Regions from separate parts of the Microbacterium sp. LWH7-1.2 genome, predicted to be linked through region 3. Evidence: riboswitches for the same ligand, from Rfam matches in the RefSeq annotation. Region 3 holds a riboswitch; each other region holds the start of a gene.

Region 1 (6,575 bases), 1.5 Mb from region 3:
CCGCCGACAGGGAGGCCGGAGGCGAGGCGGGTGATCGTGATCTCGAGGGTGTGGAGCAGGCGGCTCAGGTAGGTCGCCGTCGCCTCGCCCTCGAGGTTCGGGTTCGTGGCGAGGATGACCTCCTGCACGGTGCCGTCTGCGAGCCGCTGCATCAGCTGCGTGATCCGCAGGTCATCGGGGCCGATGCCGGCGATCGGGCTGATCGCGCCGCCCAGCACGTGGTAGAGCCCCCGGAACTCGCGCGTGCGCTCGATCGCCGCCACGTCCTTCGCGTCCTCCACGACGCAGATCAGCGTCTGGTTGCGACGCGGGTCGCGGCAGATGGAGCAGCGTTCCTGCTCGGAGACATTGCCGCACACCTCGCAGAAACGCACCCTCTCGCGCACCTCGCTGAGGAGCTCGGCGAGGTGCGACACGTCGAAGTTCGGCGTCTGCAGGATGTGGAACGCGATGCGCTGGGCCGACTTCGGCCCGATCCCGGGAAGGCGGCCGAACTCGTCGATGAGGTCTTGGACGATGCCGTCGTACATGGGCTAGCTGAACCTCGTCGGCGGCTCGTAGGGCTCCTCGCGGACGAACGTGGCGCCGAGCACCTGGCGCACCACCGCCTCGCCGTAGCGCTGCACGCCGCCGTTGCGCGTCGTGACCACGGGGGTCAGCGGCGGCGCGACAGTGGGGGGCACCGGGAGGTCGGCGATCAGCGCGTCCGTGTCGTCATCGTCATCGTCGTCGCGCTCGGACGGTGGCGCGATCTCGGTGCGCGGCAGGACCTGGCCCTCGCGCGGCGGCGCGAGGGTCGCGACCCGTGCGGTCGCGGCCTCGGCGTCTTCGGGCTCGTCGTCGACCGCGAACTGCGGGGGCGTCTCGGCGGGGAAGGCAGCGGGGCCCGGGTCTGGCGGCGGAGCGTCGTCGTCGGAGGGGATGGCCGCGACCGCCCAGTCCGTCACGGGCGCGGCGGATGCCGGCGCGGAAGCCGTCGACCGGGGCACCGCGGCAGGAGCCGACGCCCCCGGCGCGGCCGATGCGGAGGCACGCGGTGCCGCGGCCTGCGCATTCCGCGACCCGCTGGGCGCGGCAGAGGTGGAGCGGGTCGTCGGCGCCTCGGTGGCCGGCTGTCGCGGGGCCTCGCGGCCGGGGCCGGACGGCGCCGGCGCTGCCGGGCTGCCCCCGCCACCGGATCCGCCGGCGGGGTCGTGACGGGCGATGTACTTCACGCGGATGCCGAGCACGGCCAGGATCGCCTGGCGCAGGTCTTCGCTGGGCCCCTTGCCGGCGGCGAGCTGCTTGAACTTCGCCACGTCGCTCTGGCTCGAGAACGCCAGCGTGAGCACGTCGTCGTCGAGCGCCACGGTGCGGGCGCCCGAAGCGAGCATCCAGGACGAGCGACTCACGTTCTCGAGCTGCGCGAGCACCTGCGACCAGGACTGCTGCAGGCGGCCGAGGGTGACCGGCCCGGCGGGTACGGGAGGTGCGGCCACGGGCGCGGGCTCGGCGGGCGGCCCGACCGTAGCCGCGCCGGTCGGTGCGACCGGAGCCGCGCCGGTCGGTGCGACCGGAGCGGTAGCGATAGGAGCGGCCGGCGCGGGGGTGGCGCGACCCGTCGAGGCCGCGGGGACGGAAGCCGGGGCCGACGTGGGCGCGGCGATCGGCGCCGCAGCGGGCGCGGCTCCTGCGCCGCGCGCCAGCACCCGCGCGACCATCAGCTCCAGCTGCAGCCGCGGCGAGGTGGCGCCGGTCATGTCGTCGAGGGTCGCGATGACGAGGTCGGCGATGTGCGACAGCCGCGCCGGGCCGAACGCGTCGGCCTGACGCTGCATGCGGGCGAGGTCGTCCGCAGAGACGCCGCGCAGCACGGCCGAGGCGCCCTGACCGGTCGCCGACACGACGATGAGGTCGCGCAGGCGCTCGAGCAGGTCGTCGACGAAGCGGCGGGGGTCTTGTCCGGTCTGCACCACGCGGTCGACCGCGGCGAAGGCGGCTGACGCGTCGGCCGCGGCGAAGGCGTCGATCACCTCGTCGAGCAGCTCGGCGTGCGTGTAGCCGAGGAGCGCGACGGCGCGGGCGTAGGTGACCTTCGCGTCTTCCGAACCGGCGATGAGCTGGTCGAGCAGCGACAGCGTGTCTCGCGGAGAGCCGCCGCCGGCACGAACGACCAGCGGCAGTACGCCCTGCTCGACGTCGACGCCCTCCTGCCCGCACAGCTGCTCGACGTATTCGAGCATCGCCGCCGGTGGCACGAGCCGGAACGGGTAGTGGTGCGTGCGCGAGCGGATGGTGCCGATGACCTTCTCGGGCTCGGTCGTCGCGAAGATGAACTTGACGTGGTCGGGCGGCTCTTCCACGAGCTTCAGCAGGGCGTTGAAGCCCTGCGGGGTGACCATGTGTGCCTCGTCGAGGATGAAGATCTTGAAGCGGTCGCGGGCAGGCGCGAACACCGCACGCTCGCGCAGGTCGCGGGCGTCGTCGACGCCGTTGTGGCTCGCGGCGTCGATCTCGACGACGTCGAGCGAGCCGCCGCCACCGCGACCGAGCTCGACACAGCTGTCGCACGTGCCGCACGGCGTGTCGGTCGGACCCTGCGCGCAGTTGAGGCAGCGCGCGAGAATACGCGCCGACGTGGTCTTTCCGCACCCTCGGGGACCCGAGAACAGGTACGCATGGCCGACGCGGTCGCCGCGCAGCGCCGTCATGAGCGGCTCGGTGACCTGCGACTGCCCGATCATCTCGCCGAACGACTCGGGCCGGTAGCGGCGGTACAGGGCGGTGGTCACTCCTCCAGCCTACGGCGTGGGGCCGACACTTCGGCAGGCTGAGCCCATCGCTCCGCGGCTTCGGCTTCACCTGCCGGCGGGCGACGTCGACACACGGCGATGCCCCGTCGAGATCGCCTGCTAGATTGCTCCGCAGTGACACGGGGTGCCCGCACGGCGGGCTGAGAACACACCCGTCGAACCTGATCTCGATCATGCGAGCGAAGGGATGTCGCGATGAACGCGCGCACCGAAGCACACCTGTCCCCCTTGTCCCCCGCCGCCGCGCTGACGGCGCTGCGGGAGGCGTCACCCCTGGTGCAGTGCATCACGAACGCGGTCGTGACGAACTACACCGCGAACGCCCTGCTGGCGGTGGGCGCGGCCCCCGCGATGTGCGACATCCCGGGCGAGGCCGGGCTCTTCGCGGGGATCGCCGACGGCGTGCTGGTGAACCTCGGCACGCCCACCGCCGAGCAGCGCGATGCCGCTCGCGAGGCGGTCCGCGCCACCTCCTGCTGGGTGCTCGATCCCGTCGCCGTCGGCGTTCTCCCCGTGCGCACGGCCTTCGCCGCCGAGCTGCTCGAGCACCGTCCCGCCATCGTCCGCGGCAACGCCTCCGAGATCCTCGCCCTCGCCGGCGAGGGCGGCGGCGGTCGCGGAGTCGACGCGACGGACGGAACGGATGCTGCTGCCGGCGCCGCGCGGTCGCTCGCGCTGCGCACCGGCGGCGTCGTCGCCGTTTCGGGTCCGGTCGATCTCGTCACCGACGGCGAGCGTGTCGTCCGCATCCAGGGCGGGGACGCGCTGCTCACCCGCGTCACCGGCGGCGGCTGCTCGCTGGGCGCGGTGATGGCCGCGCTCGTCGGCGTGTGCGCGCCGTTCGAGGCGGCGGTGGCGGCATCCGTCCTCTATGCGGTCGCATCCGAACGCGCGGCCGCTCGCGCGGAGGGGCCGGGGTCGTTCGCCGTGGCGTTCCTCGACGCGCTGGACGCCCTCGGGGCGCACCCGACCGAGCTCGACGCGCGCGTCGCCGACACCCTCGCCGTCCGATGAGCGGCGCCCTTCCCGCGAGCCGCGGGGCCCTGCACCTGGTCACCGACGAACGGGTGCCCTTCGACCGGCTCTGCGACATCGTGGACGTCGCCGCGGGCGCCGGCGCGGACGTCGTGCAGCTGCGGGCGAAGTCCGTCACCGCCCGGGAGCTGCTGCGGCAGGCAGTGGCGCTGTCGGAGGTCGTCGACCGGCGCAGCCTGCTGGTCATCGACGACCGCGTCGACGTCGCCCTGGCTGCCCGCGATGCCGGGGCGCGCATCGACGGCGTGCACCTCGGTCAGAGCGATCTGCCGCCGGAGACGGCGCGGCGACTGCTCGGCACGCATGCCGTGATCGGGTGGACGGCGAACACCCCCGCGCACCTGGCCGCGGCATCCGCACTCCCCCCGCGGACGATCGACTATCTCGGCGTGGGCGTGATCCGCCCGACCTTCACCAAGCCGGATCACCCCCCGGTGCTGGGGATCGACGGATTCGCCGCGCTCGCCGCGGCCGCCCCACTGCCGTGCATCGCGATCGGGGGCGTGACGGTGGACGATGTGCCGGCGCTGCGCCGAGTCGGGGCGGCCGGCATCGCCGTGGTGTCGGCGATCTGCGCCGCCGACGACCCCGCCGCCGTGACGCGGGCGCTGCGGGACGCGTGCCACGACGCGCTGGCCGATGAGCCGACCGCCCCGTCGGGCGCGTCGAGGGGACTGACCCCGGACGCGACGCTGGAGGCGGCACGATGACCGCGATTCCGCGGGTGCTCAGCATCGCCGGCACCGATCCCACCGGCGGCGCGGGCGTGCAGGCCGACCTCAAATCGATCGGGGCGCTCGGCGGCTACGGCATGGCCGTCGTCACCGCACTCGTCGCGCAGAACACCCGCGGCGTCCGCGACGTCCACGTGCCGCCCGTCGCGTTCCTGAGATCGCAACTGGAGGCCGTGTCGGACGACGTGCGGATCGACGCCGTCAAGATCGGGATGCTGCAGTCCGCCGAGATCATCGGCACGGTCCGGGAGTGGCTGGCGCGCGTGCGCCCTCCGGTGGTCGTGCTCGATCCCGTCATGGTGGCCACCAGCGGCGACCGGCTGCTGGATCCGGCCGCCGAGGACGAACTGCGCGCACTGTGCGCCGAAGCCGACCTCGTCACCCCGAACCTCGCCGAGCTCGCGGTGCTCACCGGGCGCCCCGCGGCGACGACCTGGGGGCAGGCGGTCGATGACGCCCGCGCTCTCGTCCAGGCCACCGGCACCACCGTGCTGTTGAAGGGCGGGCACCTCGAGGGAGCCGCCTGCCCCGACGCCATCGTGAGTCCCGACGGGCTGCACGAGCTCGCCGGGCGACGCGTCGACACACGCCACACCCACGGCACCGGCTGCTCGCTGTCGTCTGCGATGGCGACGCTGCGGGCGGCGGGTGCGTCGTGGCCCGACGCGCTGAAGCGCGCCAAGGAGTGGCTGACGGGCGCCCTCGTCCACGCCGAGGCGCTGCACGTCGGCACCGGCAGCGGCCCGGTCGACCACTTCCACGAGCTGCGCCGCGCGCAGGGTGCGGGCGGCTCCTGGTCGCAGCGGGCATGGGATGCCTCAGCCGACGTGCGGGCGCAGGTCGACGCCGGCCGGTTCGTCGGCGGCCTCGGCGACGGCTCGCTGCCGCGGGAGGTGTTCGTGCGCTACCTGGCGCAGGATGCGCTCTACCTGGGCGAGTACTCCCGCGTGCTGGCGCGGGCGAGCGCCCTCGCCCCGACCGCGGACGAGCAGGTCTTCTGGGCACGGTCGGCCGAGTCCGCCATCGTCGAGGAGCGCCGGCTCCACGAGACGCACGTCGGGTTCGCAGCATCCGTCCCCGAACCGCAGATGCTCGCCTACACCAACCATCTGCACGCGTCGGGTGGGTCGTACGGCGAGCTGGTCGCCGCGCTGCTGCCGTGCTTCTGGCTGTACACCGACCTCGGCACGCGGCTCGCCGCGCGCAGGCACGACGAGCATCCGTACGACGACTGGCTCGCGCTGTACGGCGACCCCGCGTTCGCGGAGGCGACCGCACGTGCCATCGAGATCGCCGACGCCGCCGCGCGGGAGGCCGGGCCTCGCGAGCGCGCCCGCATGGACGCGGCGTTCGCGCGGTCGATGGCGCACGAGCTCGAGTTCTTCGAGACGCCGGCAGTGCCGCTGCCGATCACGTCCTGAGCCCGATCAGCCGAACGCGGCGCGCACCTCGGCGGCTTCCGCGCCGCGCGCGACGAGCGCGGCGAGGAGGATCCGCGCCTGCCCGGGGCGGAGGGTCGAAGAATGCACGGCACCGGCCTCCGCCAGGTCGCGCCCGCCCCCTCCGCCGCCGTACGAGGGGGCGAGCGCGCCCTGCGGCACGCGGCTGGAGACGACGACCGGGATGCCCGACGCGACGCACTCCCGGACGGCGGCGACGACCTCGGCGGTGGAGTTCCCGGAGCCGAGGGCCTGCAGCACGATGCCGTGTGCGCCGGCTGCCGCGCTCGCCCGGATGTGCAGCGCGTCGGCACCGGGCGGCAGGGCCACGATGTCGATGCGCACGCCGTCGACGGGGGTGGGCTCGCTCGGTGGCACCGCCAGGTCCGGGCCCGCCACGCGGAACGCGTCGGCCGTGTCGGCGCTGTGCTTGTACACACCCCACGCCGGCAGGACCCGCCCGCCGAAGACCACACAGACCGCATCTCGGGCGTCCCGCCCGCGGCGCGCAGCCCGGGGCGGGCCGTCGGCGGCGAAGCGGATGGCCGCCTCGATGTTGGCAGGCCCGTCGGGTT
Region 2 (6,575 bases), 610 kb from region 3:
GCCCGTTCGACTGGCGCGTGCCCGCGCGGATCGCGAACGCGGCGGGACGCGGCATCCGTCTTCCCGCGGCGTTGCGCGACGCCCCGCCGATCGACCGGCTCGTCGTGTGCCACGGCGACGCCTGCTGCCCCAACACCCTGATCGGCGGCGACGGCCGGTGGAGCGGACACGTCGACCTCGGGGCGCTCGGCGTCGGCGACCGCTGGGCCGACATCGCCGTGGCGTCGATGTCGACGGCGTGGAACTATGGCGAGGGATGGGAGGACGCCCTCATCGAGGCGTACGGGATCGAACCCGATCGCGAGCGCCTGTCGTACTACCGGGAGCTCTGGAACGCGACATGACCGACATCACCGGCAACGTCTGCGACATCGACGGCAAGCCCAACCTCGTGATCCTGCGACGCTTCCGCGCGACGGCCGACGAGGTGTGGCGCGAGCTGACCGACTCCGCGCGGCTCGAGCGCTGGATCGGCCGCTGGGAGGGCGATCCCGCGAGCGGGCACGTCACGTTCTACATGACCGCGGAGGATCCGGATGCCGCGGGCGAGGAGTACACGATCCTCGAGTGCGACCGCCCCCGGCGCTTCGCCGGCGACACTTCGGCCGGGTCGGGTGCGTGGCACCTGTGGTTCGAGCTCGCCCCGGACGAGCACGGTGACACGGTGCTCACCTTCGGCCAGCGACTGGGCCCCGAGGACGAGGTCGGCTCGATCGGGCCGGGCTGGGAGTACTACCTCGATCGACTGGTGGCCGCGCAGGCGGGCGTCGAGGTCGCAACGGTCAAGTGGGACGACTACTTCCCCGCGCTGCAGCCCGGCTACGAGCGGCTGGTGGCCGGCGGCTGATGCCGGGTGCTGCGCCGCGGCCAGGCGTTTCGACTCGCAAGCTCGCTCAACGACCGGGACTCGAAGCACCGGTCATTGAGCGGGGGAGTTCTGGCGCCCGCAGACGGAACGTCGCCGCACCGACGGCGTCAGGACCACACGAACCGGAACGTGTCCGCGGCCACCGCGGCGCCGATCGCCAGGGCCATGATCGCGGTGCCGCCGAGCAGCGCCACGGCGTCGCGCGGGTGCAGTCGCGACGGCCGTGCCCACGTGCGCGGGACGCCTGAGCCGAAGCCCCGCGCCTCCATCGCCATCGCGAGCTTCGTGCCGCGGCGCACCGCGAACACGAGCAGCACGAACGCCATCGAGAAGAACCGGCGGATCGCACCGCTGTCGCCGACGCCGCGCGCGCGGCGCGCGAGGCTCATGCTGCGCCAGTCGTCGAGGAAGAGGCCGAGCGTGCGGGTGCCCGCGAGCACTCCGAGCACGAAGCGCGACGGCAGCTTCGCGACCTGCGCCAGCGCGTCGGCGAGCTCGGTGGGATCGGTGCGGCCGAAGAGCAGGATCGTCGGCAGCGCGAGGGCGAGCACGCGCAGGCACACCGCGACGGCCAGCGCGATGGAGTCGTCGCTGATCGTCGCGTACCAGAACGACCAGTAGACGGTGCCCCCGGGTTCCGCGTACAGCAGCATGCTGACACCCGCGACCGGCGCGAAGACCAGGATCGGCAGCATCCGTTTCAGCACCGTCATGGCCGCCAGGCCGGTCAGCGGGATGCAGGCGAGCTGGAGTGCGATCGCGACCAGGGCGCTGGTGGCGTCGATGGAGGCGAAGAGGGGCACCGACAGCAGCAGCGCGAGCACGATCTTGGTGACGGGGTTCACCCCGTCGAGCCAGGCGCGGGGAGGCGCCGGGACCTCGGCGGCGAGCGTGTCGACGGCGGTCACGATCGCACCCTCGCGTGCACGGGAGCGCCGAGCTCGATGCGGTGGCCGCCGAGGTGCCGCAGCACGTCCTCGTCGTGGGTGACGGCGACGACCGTCGTGCCCGCGGCGATCTCGGACTGGAGCAGCTGCACGAGCTCGATCCACCCGCGACGGTCCTGTCCGAAGGTCGGCTCGTCGAGCACGATGACCGGCGGCGCGTCGGCGAGCACGGTCGCCACCGACAGTCGGCGCTTCTGGCCACCCGACAGCGTGAACGGGTTCGCGGCGGCGAGGGGCGCGAGATGCAGCCGTTCGAGGAGCTCTCCGACGATCTCGTCGACGGCGGCCGGATCGACGCCCCGCGATCGCGGCCCGATCGCGAGCTCGTCGCGCACGGTCGAAACGAGGAACTGGTGCTCGGGCTCCTGGAACACGGTGCCGATGCGCGTGAGCAGCTCGCGCGACGTCCACTTCGAGGGGCGCCGCCCGGAGCGTCCTGCCAGCTCGGGGGCGGCCTCGACGCGCCCCGCCGCCTCGGGCAGCAGCCCCGCGAGCGTCAGCGCCAGCGTGGACTTGCCGGCGCCGTTGGGTCCGGTGATCACGGTCGCGGCCGCGCGCGGCACCGCGAGGTCCAGTCCGGCGCGAACGATGGTGCGACGGTCACGGGAGATCGAGAGTGCGGATGCTGCCACCGCCGCCCGCGCGTCGCCCCGCGCTGCGCCCGGCACGCGCAGGCCGACCGGGTGGCCCGGCACCCACACGCCGACGGCGGCGAGCGCGGCGCCGTGGCGCGCGAACACCTCGGCCGGCGAGCCGTCGGCGAGGAGCCCGCCGTCGGCGCCGACCACGATGACGCGGTCCATGAGGTCCGCCCACACGGCGGTCCGGTGCTCGATCACGACGAGGGTGGCGCCGGTCTCGCGCACCGCACGCTCGACGGCGTCGCGCACCTCGCGGACGCCGTCCGGATCGAGGTTGGCGGTGGGCTCGTCGAGCAGCAGCACGCCCGGCCGCATCGCCAGGACGCCGGCAAGGGCGAGTCGCTGCTTCTGCCCGCCCGAGAGCGCCTTCGTCGCGCGGGCGAGGGGCACGTCGAGCCCGACGGCGTCGAGCGCCTCGGCCACGCGGGAAGGGATCTCGGATGCCGGCACGCCGAGGTTCTCGCAGCCGAAGGCCACGTCGTCGCCCACCTTCGACAGCACGACGCCCGAGTCGGGGTCTTGCAGCACGAGCCCGACGCGGCCGCGGTGGGCCTCGGCACGCTCGCCGTCGATGAGGAGCGAGCCGGTCTCTTCGCCCTCGTCGGCGCCGCCGAGGAGGCCGGCCATCCCGGCGAGGAGCGTGGACTTGCCCGCGCCCGATGCGCCGAGCAGGAGCACGCGCTGGCCGGGCTCGATCGCGAACGAGACATCGCGGACGGCGGGAGCCCGCCGTCCGCCGTACCGCCAGCCCCAGCCCGCCGCCGTGATGCGAGCCGGGCGGGTCGCCGTCATGTCAGACCTCGCGGCGCGCTTCGCGTCCGACGGCGAAGCGGCTCAGCGCTCCGGTCGCCGCGAGCCCGCGCACGGCGAACCAGCCGACGACGCCCGCGAGCAGCGCCCCCGACACGACCAGCGACACCAGGTAGATGACGTTGAACTCGAGGGTCTTCAGGATGTTGGGCGAGCTGCCGTAGAAGAGCTCGAACACCCACGCGCCGACGGCCGCGCCCACACCGGCGAGCATCGCGACGGGGAGGGTGAAGCGGCGGTACAGGAAGATCGCGAAGATCAGCTCGGCGCCGAGACCCTGAACCAGTCCCGACAGCAGGGTCGATACGCCCCACACGTTGCCGATGAGCATCGACACGATCGCGGCGATCACCTCGACCAGGAGCGCCGCGCCGGGCTTGCGGATGACGAGGCCGCCGATGACGCCGCCGATGAGCCAGATGCCGACGGCGATGCCGCCGAGACCCGGCGTGAGGCCGTCCATCGCGATGAACCAGGCGTAGCCGACGGTGTTCCAGGCCCAGAAGACGAGGCCGATCGCGACACCGAGCACCGCGGCGACGACGATGTCGACGACCCGCCAGCGCAGGCTGCGCGGGCCCTGCGAACGGCCCGCAACGGGGGTGGATGCGGACGTGGACGCGTGCATTTGAGCTCCTCCCTGCGCCGGCATGATCCGGATCAGGTTCGACGGTCGAAGCGTGGGCCGCTTCCTCTCAGCCCGGCTCACCGGACTCCCGTGGTTGTGGCGCCAGTATACCGCCGGTTCAGCAGGTATTTTGGGTGGGTGACATCGGACGACACCCCTGCGCCCACGCGTCGCGCGCGACGCGTGCAGACCGGTGCCGTTCCGACGCCGGGTCCCGAGGATGTCTCCGACGGCGGCATCCTCACGATGCAGACGGGTGAGACGGATGCCGTGTCCCCGCCCACGAGCACGGCTCCGGCGGACGTGACCGCGGTCGCTCCGACGATCGCGACCGTGCCCGTCGCCGATGTGCCCTCGGTCGCGACGTGGAACCCGACGGATGCTGTCGACCCGTCCGGCTTCTCGCCCCCGGCCGTCACCACCGCCACGACGGCAGCCGGCGCCGCGAGCGGTCGCACGGCGCTCGCCTGGGTCGACGAGACCGTCGTCGAGCGCGGCGCGGCGCCTGCCGACCTGACCGCGGCGGCGACCCCGTACGTGACGGTCGACGCCGATCTCCTCGCCGACGCCCCGCGACGCTCGCCGTTGCGTGCCGCCGTCGTCGTGCCGACGCTGGCGATCGCGGCCGTCGTCGGCGCGTACGCGGGGACGACGCTGCTGTGGCCGCTGCACTCGGTCGCCCCGACGGTGACGGCGATCGAGGTGCAGCCGATCGCGGCGCCCGCCGCCGCGCCGGCGTGGCCCGCCGAGGGAAGCGCCGCGGAGGCCGTCGCCGGCATCCCGGGAACACTCGCCTCGACCGCCGACCCCGCCGCGATCGCCAGCATCACCAAGGTCGTGACCGCGCTCGTCGTGCTGGAGGAGATGCCGCTCGCGGTCGGCGAGCAGGGCCCGGAGTACCGCTTCACGTCGGCGGACCGCTCGCGCTACTGGCAGTACCGCTCGGGCGGCGAGTCCGCGCTCGACGTCCCGGTCGGGGGCTCGCTCACCGAGTACCAGATGCTCGAGGGCATGCTCATCGGCTCCGCGAACAACTACGCCGACCGCCTCGCCCAGGGCATCTGGCCCTCCGACGCGGTGTACGCCTCCGCCGCGAACGCGTGGCTCACCGCCCACGGCGTTTCGGGCGTCACGATCCGGGAGCCCACCGGCATGGACCCGCGCAATGCCGCGAGTCCCGAGGCCCTCGTGGCGCTCGCGCAGAAGGCCATGGCGCACCCCGTCATCGCCGAGATCGTCGCGAAGCAGTCCGTCGATCTTCCCGGCGCCGGGCAGGTCGAGAACACGAACGGTCTCCTCGCGGATCCGGGCGTCGTCGGCATCAAGACCGGAACGCTCGACGCCTGGAACCTGCTCTCGGCCAAGGACGTCACGATCGGCGACAAGACCGTGCGCCTGTACGCATCGGTGCTGGGTCAGCCGGACGACGAGGCACGCCTCGCCGCGTCCCGCGCGCTGTACGCGCAGATGGAGTCGGAACTGCAGCTCAAGCCCTCGGTGACGGCGAGCACCCTCGCCGGTCAGGTCGAGACGCTGTGGGGCGACAAGGTCGACATCGTCACGTCGGGCGACGCGTCGGTGATCCTGTGGAACGGCGGCAGCGGCACGGTCGCGACCACCTACCATCTGGGCGACAGCCGCGACGCCGGCGACGTCGTCGGATCGCTCAGCGTGACCGGGCCGCTCGACGCCACGACCGTCGACCTGACGCTCGCAGCGGAGATCACCGAGCCGTCGCCGTGGTGGCGCCTCACGCACCCGCTGGACCTCTTCGGCCTCAACGGCTGAGGCGCCGCCGGGCGCGCGTTCAGGCGGACGGGTGTCCGACGACGCCCTTGCGCAGCAGGGCGTTGCCGTACTTGCGGATCTCGCCCGTGCGGACGATCACGAACGCGGTCTTCGCGACCTCGTAGTACTCGAAGCGGTCGACGTAGCGCGGATCCTCGACGCCCGCCGCGGCGGCGAGCTCCCGCTGCACGTCGAGCACCTCGCCGTCGGCCGACGCCATCAGGTCGAGCGCGGGCGCGTCGTCGAGCGGCACGACACTCCGCACGGCCGCCAGCACGGCGGGGGTCGTCGTGCCGGGCAGGTCGACGACGCGCGCGCCGATCGCCCACGCCGGGAAGTGCGCGTCGGCGATCACCACCGCGTCGGAATGACCCATCCGATCCAGGTGGAGCAGCAGCTCCCCCGTCAGCAGCGGGTTGATGCCCTCGAGCATGAGGATCCCCTCGTCAGCGGATGAGGCCCGCGGCGGCCAGATCGTCCCACAGGGCAGCGGGGATGTCGACCGCCATGAGCTCGGCGTTCCGGCGCAGCTGCTCGGGGCGGCTGCTGCCGACGACGACCGAACGCACGGCGGCGTCGCGGAGCGGGAACTGCACGGCCGCCGCGGGCAGCGGCATGTCGTGCGCGCGGCACACGGCGAGGATCGCCTGCAGGCGCTCCCACAGCGGCTGCGGCATCCGTCCGTACTCGTAACGGTCGTCGCGCGACGGCTCCTCCTTGGCGAGCAAACCGGAGTTGAACACGGATGCTGCCACCACCCCGGTTCCGCGCTCGTGGCACGCGGGCAGCACGGCGTCGGCGGCCAGCTGCTCGAGCAGCGTGTAGCGGCCGGCGATCATGATGAGGTCGAGATCGGCGCTCTCGACGGCAGCGGCGAGCGCCTCGCTCACCAT
Region 3 (6,575 bases):
GAGTTTGATCCAGTTGGTGGACAGCGCCTCGCGCGCCAGTTCGGCGGTGAGCACCGCCTCCCTCGCGGTGAGGCATCCTGCCGTGTTCGGAAGCAGCCCGATGCCCTGGTCGTTCAGGAGCTGGAAGAGGGAGCCTGTGGTCGACGGGTCATGCCGACGCATCGAGACGGTGGTGAGTTCGGTGCCGGACGCCCGCAGGGCATCGCCGAGCAAGGCATGGCTCGGGGCTCCGCCGGTGCCCATGATCAGTCGCGAGCCGAGGTCGACGCCGTCGATATGCAGGGTGTCGGTGGGCACGTCAGCCTCCCTGCGTGGCGCTGACGATCTCGACCGCATCGCCGTCGGCGAGCTGCTCACGTGCCCAGCCCGCGCGAGGGACGATGACCGAGTTGACCGCGACGGCTATGCCGAGGGTGCTGCCGTCCGGGATGGTGCCATCGGTGGCGACGCGAACGCCCAGGATCCCTTGCACCAGGTCGGCGACCGACTGAGCAGCGGAAGCGTGATGGGGTTCGCCGTTGACGGTGATCGTGGTCATCGGTGGGTCCTTTCTGCCGTGAGATCGGCGTGAGCGGTGGTGAATCGATCGGGGCGGAACGCGCTCCATCGGGGATCGGGGCGGCCGTCGATGAGCCCGAGGGCGATGTCCGCCGCGAGCGGGGCGAGAACGACCCCGTGCCGGAAGAAGCCGGTCGCGACAACCAGCCCACGGACGGCGGCGCCGTCGCGTCCCCGAACGCGGCCCAGCAGGGGCGCGTTGTCGGGCGTGCCCGGTCGCGCCCTGGCCGTCGCTTCGATGAGCGGAAACTCCCCCATCGCTGGGACGACCTGCTGCGCGTCACGGAGAAGCCGATGCACGCCCCCTGCGGACACAGCATCCAATCCGTCCTCGCGCTGCGTCGCGCCGATGACGAGCGTGCCGTCGGACCGGGGCACCAGGTAGACGCTCTCCCCGTGAACCAGGGCACGCACCGTGCTCCGCAGAAGGTGGCGGAACCGCTCGGGCACCCGCAGCCGGAGGATGTCGCCGTACACGGGCCGAAGCGGCAGATCGAGCCGCCCCGGAAGCCCCCCGATGGCCCGCGCACCGACACCATTCGCGAGCACCACCTCCGCCCCGCCGATCGTCGTCCCGTCCGCCAGCCGGACGCCGACGACATCGGAGTCGTCGTCTGCCCGGTCGCGATGCAGGAGCGCGACCGCCTGCACGCGGACGATCCCCACCTGCCGTCCCTGGCGCGCCGCACGCACGAGCTCGTCGAGGAGCCGGGCGGCGAGCTTGCGCGGGTCGATCTGATGGTCGCCCGCAACACGGTAGACACTGGTCACCCGGGGCCCGAGCAACGGCTCGCTGATGCGAGCATCGCGGGTCGTCAGCGGCTCGACGGCCAGCCGAGCACGACGATGCGCGGCGTGGAGATCGGCCAGCGCCTGCCGGTCCCCCTGATCGACGCCTACCAGCAGCGTCTCGTTCCGGAGGTACCCCACCGCCTCGTCCACGGGCTCCAGTTCGCGCACGAACCCGGGATGCAGTGCTGCGGACTCCAGCATCGCGGGCAGGAGCGCATCCTCCTGGTAGTGGTACTCGCTGACCGGAGCGAGCATGCCCGCCGCAGCGAAGGTGGCTCCCTGAGCCGGAGCCGGGTCGACGAGCTGCACCGAGCGCCCGCTCTGCGCGGCGCGCCACGCGATGCTCAGCCCGATGATCCCGCCTCCGACGACGATCACATCGGCGGTCGGTCGGTGAGCCATGCGCGGTGCCTACTGCTGCCGCAGCGCCGGCGCGGGCAGGTAGATCCTCCCGCCGGAATCCCTGAACTCCGCGGCCTTCTCCACCATCCCGGCGGTACGCGCGGACTCGGCGACGATCCCGAACTGATCGCGGATGTCCTGCGAGATGCGCATCGAGCAGAACTTCGGCCCGCACATCGAGCAGAAGTGCGCGGTCTTCGCCGGCTCGGCAGGCAGGGTCTCGTCGTGGAACTCCTCGGCCGTTTCAGGGTCGAGCGAGAGCGCGAACTGGTCCCGCCACCGGAACTCGAACCGCGCCTTCGACAGCGCGTCGTCCCGAGCCTGCGCGCCCGGGTGCCCCTTCGCGAGGTCGGCTGCGTGGGCGGCGATCTTGTAGGTGATCACGCCGGTCTTCACGTCGTCGCGGTTCGGCAGCCCGAGGTGCTCCTTCGGGGTGACGTAGCAGAGCATCGCCGTCCCGTAGCGGGCGATCTCGGTGGCTCCGATCGCAGAGGTGATGTGGTCGTAGCCGGGCGCGATGTCCGTCACGAGCGGCCCGAGCGTGTAGAACGGCGCGCCGTCGCACAGCTCCTGCTGGCGCTCGACGTTCTCGCGCACCAGATGGAACGGCACGTGGCCCGGGCCCTCGACCATCACCTGGACGTCGTACTCCCACGCCCGCCTGGTCAGCTCGGCGAGGGTGTCGAGTTCCGCGAACTGCGCGGCGTCGTTGGCGTCGGCGATCGATCCCGGGCGGAGTCCGTCACCGAGCGAGAACGCGACGTCGTACTGGGCGAAGATCTCGCAGAGCTCGTCGAAGTGGGTGTACAGGAAGTTCTCCTGGTGATGCGCCAGGCACCAGCCGGCCATGATCGAGCCGCCGCGCGAGACGATGCCGGTGACCCGCCCGGCGGTGAGCGGAACGTACCGCAGCAGCACGCCGGCGTGGACGGTCATGTAGTCCACGCCTTGCTCGCACTGCTCGATGACCGTGTCGCGATACACCTCCCAGGTGAGCGCCGACGCGTCGCCGTCCACCTTCTCCAGCGCCTGATAGATGGGCACGGTGCCGATCGGCACCGGCGAGTTGCGCACGATCCACTCGCGAGTGGTGTGGATGTCATCCCCGGTCGACAGGTCCATCACGGTGTCGGCGCCCCAGGTCGTCGCCCACTGCAGCTTGGACACCTCGTCGGCGATCGAACTCGTCACCGCGGAGTTGCCGATGTTGGCGTTGATCTTCACCAGGAACGCCTTGCCGATGATCATCGGCTCGGATTCGGGGTGGTTCACGTTGTTCGGGATGATCGCCCGCCCGGCCGCGACCTCGGACCGCACCAGCTCCACGTCGCAGTTCTCGCGCAGTGCGACGAACCGCATCTCCGGGGTGATCACGCGGTTGCGGGCGTAGTGCATCTGCGTGACCCTGCGCCCCGCCTTCGCCCGGCGCGGACGGCGCTTCTCGCTTTTCCATTCGACGGATGCTGCGCCCCGGCGCACTGCGGAACGGCCGTCGTCGTGAAGAACGCGGTCGCGGCCGGAGTACTCGTCGGTGTCGTCGCGAGCGATGATCCACTCCTCGCGCAGAGGCTCGAGACCCCGCACCGGGTCGCTGCCAGGCCCTTGAGTGCGGTACACGGTCACGGGTGCGTTGGGCGAGCCGTCCGGAGACGGGTCCAGCGGGATCCGGTCGACGGGCACTCGGATGTCGAGTTCGGTGTCGTGCAGATACGCGAGAACGCGCGATGAACGGACGGACTCCATGGAGGCGACTCCTACTTCCTTCGCCGGCATTACCCGGACAGGTTCGAACGGTCGCAGGCCGCGTCAGCCCGATCTCAGCCCTTGCGAGGGCACCCGTGTGGATAGCGCAACGGTACCGCAACCGACCGGGCCGAGCGGCGTCGATGTCGGATCCCGCCGGTCAGCCGCCGGTCAGCCGCCGGTCAGCCGCCGAGGCGACGGGACTGCAGTCCCTCCACCAGGAGTTCGACTCCGAACGCGAAATCGGCCTCCGGGGCGTCGTCCTGTCGGAGGGGCGGAGACGGGTCGCCGTGAACGCCCAACTGGCGGTACTGCTGTCTTTGCTGCTCATGCTGGACCTGACCGAGCACGAAGTGGAGCAGGGCGGATGTCGCTCGCCGGACCGACTCGTCGTCGAATCCGCCGGCGCCGATCGCGGCCGCCAGGCGGTCGTGCGCTGCCCGGGATCCCAGCCCGAGCGCGAAGGTGCTCGCGACGAGCTCAGCACCGTCGCGGTGCGCCAGCAGCGCTCGGCGCAGCGCGCACGCTTCGGCGCGAACCCGGGACACCCAATCCCGCTCAGCCGATCCGGAGTCGACCTCGGTGACGATCCGGTCGGAGAGTTCCGCCAGCAGGCTCTGCTTGTTCGGGAAATGCCAGTAGAGGGCGCTGGGCTGCACCTCCAGCGCGGCCGCGAGCCGGCGCATCGTCAGGTCGGGGAGGCCGTACTCGTCGAGGATCCGCATCGCGGCGTGCGCCACTTCGTCACGGGTGTGACCCCGATTTGCTCTCGCCGTCCCCATCAGCCCACTATATTGAACACCGTTCTAGTGAACACCGTTCAGGTGGTACTCCTCCCCGGCAGAAGGGACCTCGTCCGATGGCCACGCCCCCCGCTTCCTCACTCGACCGACCGGCACGCGCAAGCGCGCTGGACGCGACTGCTCTCGCTCGAGTCGCGGTGTTCGCCGCCATCATCGCGGTCCTGGGATTGCCCGGAGGATTCACGATCCTGGGTTCGGTCCCGATCACGGCCCAGACTCTCGGCGTGATGCTCGCGGGCGCCGTCCTCGGCCCGTGGCTCGGTGCGCTCTCGGTCTCGGTGCTGCTCGGCCTCGTCGCGGTGGGCATGCCACTGTTGGCAGGCGGGCGTGGCGGGATCGGGGTGTTCTTCGGACCATCCGCCGGCTACCTGCTCGGGTGGATCGCCGGCGCGGTCGTGATCGGACTCATCGTGCACGCCGGCGGCCGCAAGCCCACCACCGCCCGCACTCTGCTCGGGATCGTGGTCGGCGGCATCCTCGTCGTCTACGCCTTCGGGATCCCGGTGCAGAGCCTCGTGACGCGACTGCCGCTCGGAGAGACGGCGCTGACCAGCCTGGTGTTCGTGCCCGGCGACCTCGTGAAGGCCGTGCTCGCCACGGCGATCGTGGTCACGCTGGTGCGGGCGTACCCACGGGCGTTCCGCCGGACGTGGACGACGAAGCCCGCTGCCGTGGGCGACAGCGATCCCGCCACCGTGTCGTGATCATCCCGCTGGGCGGCGAGGTCGCCGGTCTCCTCGAGCGTGTGCGCGAGGTACGCGATGCGGGCGACGTCCCGCTCGTGGGCGATCCCCGCTGGCCACGCGCCCAGTGGGAGGCGGTGCTCGGCGCGGCAGCAGAGGCCGGCTCGCCCGAGGGCATCGCCTGGGCCTCGCTCACGTCGGGGAGCAGCGGCAGTGCGCGCCTCGTTCTGCGCACCGCATCCTCGTGGAGCGACTCGTTCCCTGCGATCTCGGAACTGCTGGGCGCAGATCCGGGCGAGGCGGTGGCACTGACCGTGCCGCCCGCCTCCTCGCTGACGCTCTTCTCGATCGCGCACGCGCTGTCGGGCGGCCCGCGTCCGGTGCTCGGCGCCGGCGACAGCGCGGACGTCACGTGCATGCACGGCACTCCGCAGGCACTGCGGGCAATGCTCGACGCAGGCGCGCCACCGCGGCTGCGGACCGCGCTCGTGGGCGGTTCGCACCTCGACACCGCGCTCTGGGAGCGGGCGCGGGCCGCCGGCATCCGTGTCGTGTCCTACTACGGGGCGGCCGAGCTCTCGTTCGTCGCCATCGACCACGGCGACGGGCTGCGTGCGTTTCCCGGCGTGGAGGTGAGGATCCGCGACAGCGAGCTGTGGGTGCGGTCGCCGTTCGTGGCGTCCGGGTACGCGGGAGCGCCCGGTCCGCTGCGCCGCGACGGCGATTGGGCGACGGTCGGCGACCGCGCCGAGCTCATCGACGGACGGCTGCGTCTCCTCGGACGCGCGGACGATGCCATCCTGAGCGCATCCGCGACGATCGTGCCCGAGGAGGTCGAAGAGGTCCTGCGCACGATCCCGGGTGTCCGCGATGCGATCGTGTTCGGTCTTCCTCGCGAACGGGTCGGGGCGCTGGTCGCGGCGTTCGTCGAGCTCGACGGAGCCGGCCCCGACGCCGCCCTGCGCGAGATCGTCGCGACGCACCTGGCACCGGCGCATCGCCCGCGCCGGTGGTTCGCCGGCGAGCTGCCGCGCACCGCGTCGGGCAAACCGGCGCGCGCCGAAGCCGTGCGCCGAGTGTTCGATGGGGAGGTGTCGCGCCTTGTCGTCTGACCGCGATCCCGTGATCATCGCCGCCCGGCGGACGCCCATCGCCACGCGTGGCCGGGCGCTCGCTGGACGGAGCGTCGGCGACCTCGGCGGGGCAGTGATCCGGGCGGCACTGGCGGATGCCCGGGCAGTCACCGGTTCGCCTGCCGGGGTGGCCGACGTCCTGCTCGGCAACTGCATGGGCCCGGGTGGCAACCCCGGGCGGAACGCCGCACTAGCCGCGGGGCTCGGTCCCGAGGTTCCCGGTGGCACCGTCGACCGGCAGTGCGGCAGCGGGCTCGCCGCCGTGCTCGATGCGGTGGCCGCGGTCCGCGCGGGCGACGAGCGGGTGCGGGTGGCCGGGGGCGTCGAGAGCCCCTCCACCGCACCGGTGCGCATCGCGGCGGGCGTCCCGTACGACCGCGCCCCCTTCGCCCCGCCGGGCTTCCCCGACCCCGACATGACACGGGCGGCCGAGGATCTCGCGATGCACGACGGCATCCCCC

Evidence for each region. Region 3 has a riboswitch for thiamine pyrophosphate ahead of thiC (phosphomethylpyrimidine synthase ThiC). Riboswitches for the same ligand answer to the same signal wherever they lie in the genome.
Region 1: linked by a shared signal. The riboswitch ahead of thiM (hydroxyethylthiazole kinase) and the one ahead of thiC (phosphomethylpyrimidine synthase ThiC) in region 3 are both predicted to bind thiamine pyrophosphate.
Region 2: linked by a shared signal. The riboswitch ahead of MRBLWH7_RS15715 (ECF transporter S component) and the one ahead of thiC (phosphomethylpyrimidine synthase ThiC) in region 3 are both predicted to bind thiamine pyrophosphate.

What each region holds. Positions count from the first base shown of each region.
Region 1 is NZ_CP151637.1:4,278,865-4,285,439, reverse strand. It holds gene recR (recombination mediator RecR) at 1-530, opposite strand, end outside; gene MRBLWH7_RS19890 (DNA polymerase III subunit gamma and tau) at 534-2,771, opposite strand; TPP riboswitch at 2,903-2,997, shown strand; gene thiM (hydroxyethylthiazole kinase) at 2,988-3,806, shown strand; gene thiE (thiamine phosphate synthase) at 3,803-4,537, shown strand; gene thiD (bifunctional hydroxymethylpyrimidine kinase/phosphomethylpyrimidine kinase) at 4,534-5,982, shown strand; gene MRBLWH7_RS19870 (asparaginase domain-containing protein) at 5,989-6,575, opposite strand, start outside.
Region 2 is NZ_CP151637.1:3,385,235-3,391,809, reverse strand. It holds gene MRBLWH7_RS15735 (aminoglycoside 3'-phosphotransferase) at 1-344, shown strand, start outside; gene MRBLWH7_RS15730 (SRPBCC domain-containing protein) at 341-847, shown strand; gene MRBLWH7_RS15725 (energy-coupling factor transporter transmembrane component T) at 976-1,776, opposite strand; gene MRBLWH7_RS15720 (ABC transporter ATP-binding protein) at 1,773-3,248, opposite strand; gene MRBLWH7_RS15715 (ECF transporter S component) at 3,250-3,894, opposite strand; TPP riboswitch at 3,887-3,996, opposite strand; gene MRBLWH7_RS15710 (D-alanyl-D-alanine carboxypeptidase) at 4,033-5,682, shown strand; gene MRBLWH7_RS15705 (RbsD/FucU domain-containing protein) at 5,702-6,115, opposite strand; gene MRBLWH7_RS15700 (aldo/keto reductase) at 6,129-6,575, opposite strand, start outside.
Region 3 is NZ_CP151637.1:2,772,201-2,778,775, forward strand. It holds gene MRBLWH7_RS12815 (thiazole synthase) at 1-336, opposite strand, end outside; gene thiS (sulfur carrier protein ThiS) at 299-538, opposite strand; gene thiO (glycine oxidase ThiO) at 535-1,752, opposite strand; gene thiC (phosphomethylpyrimidine synthase ThiC) at 1,762-3,495, opposite strand; TPP riboswitch at 3,494-3,602, opposite strand; gene MRBLWH7_RS12835 (TetR/AcrR family transcriptional regulator C-terminal domain-containing protein) at 3,678-4,277, opposite strand; gene MRBLWH7_RS12840 (biotin transporter BioY) at 4,355-5,002, shown strand; gene MRBLWH7_RS12845 (class I adenylate-forming enzyme family protein) at 4,999-6,093, shown strand; gene MRBLWH7_RS12850 (thiolase family protein) at 6,083-6,575, shown strand, end outside.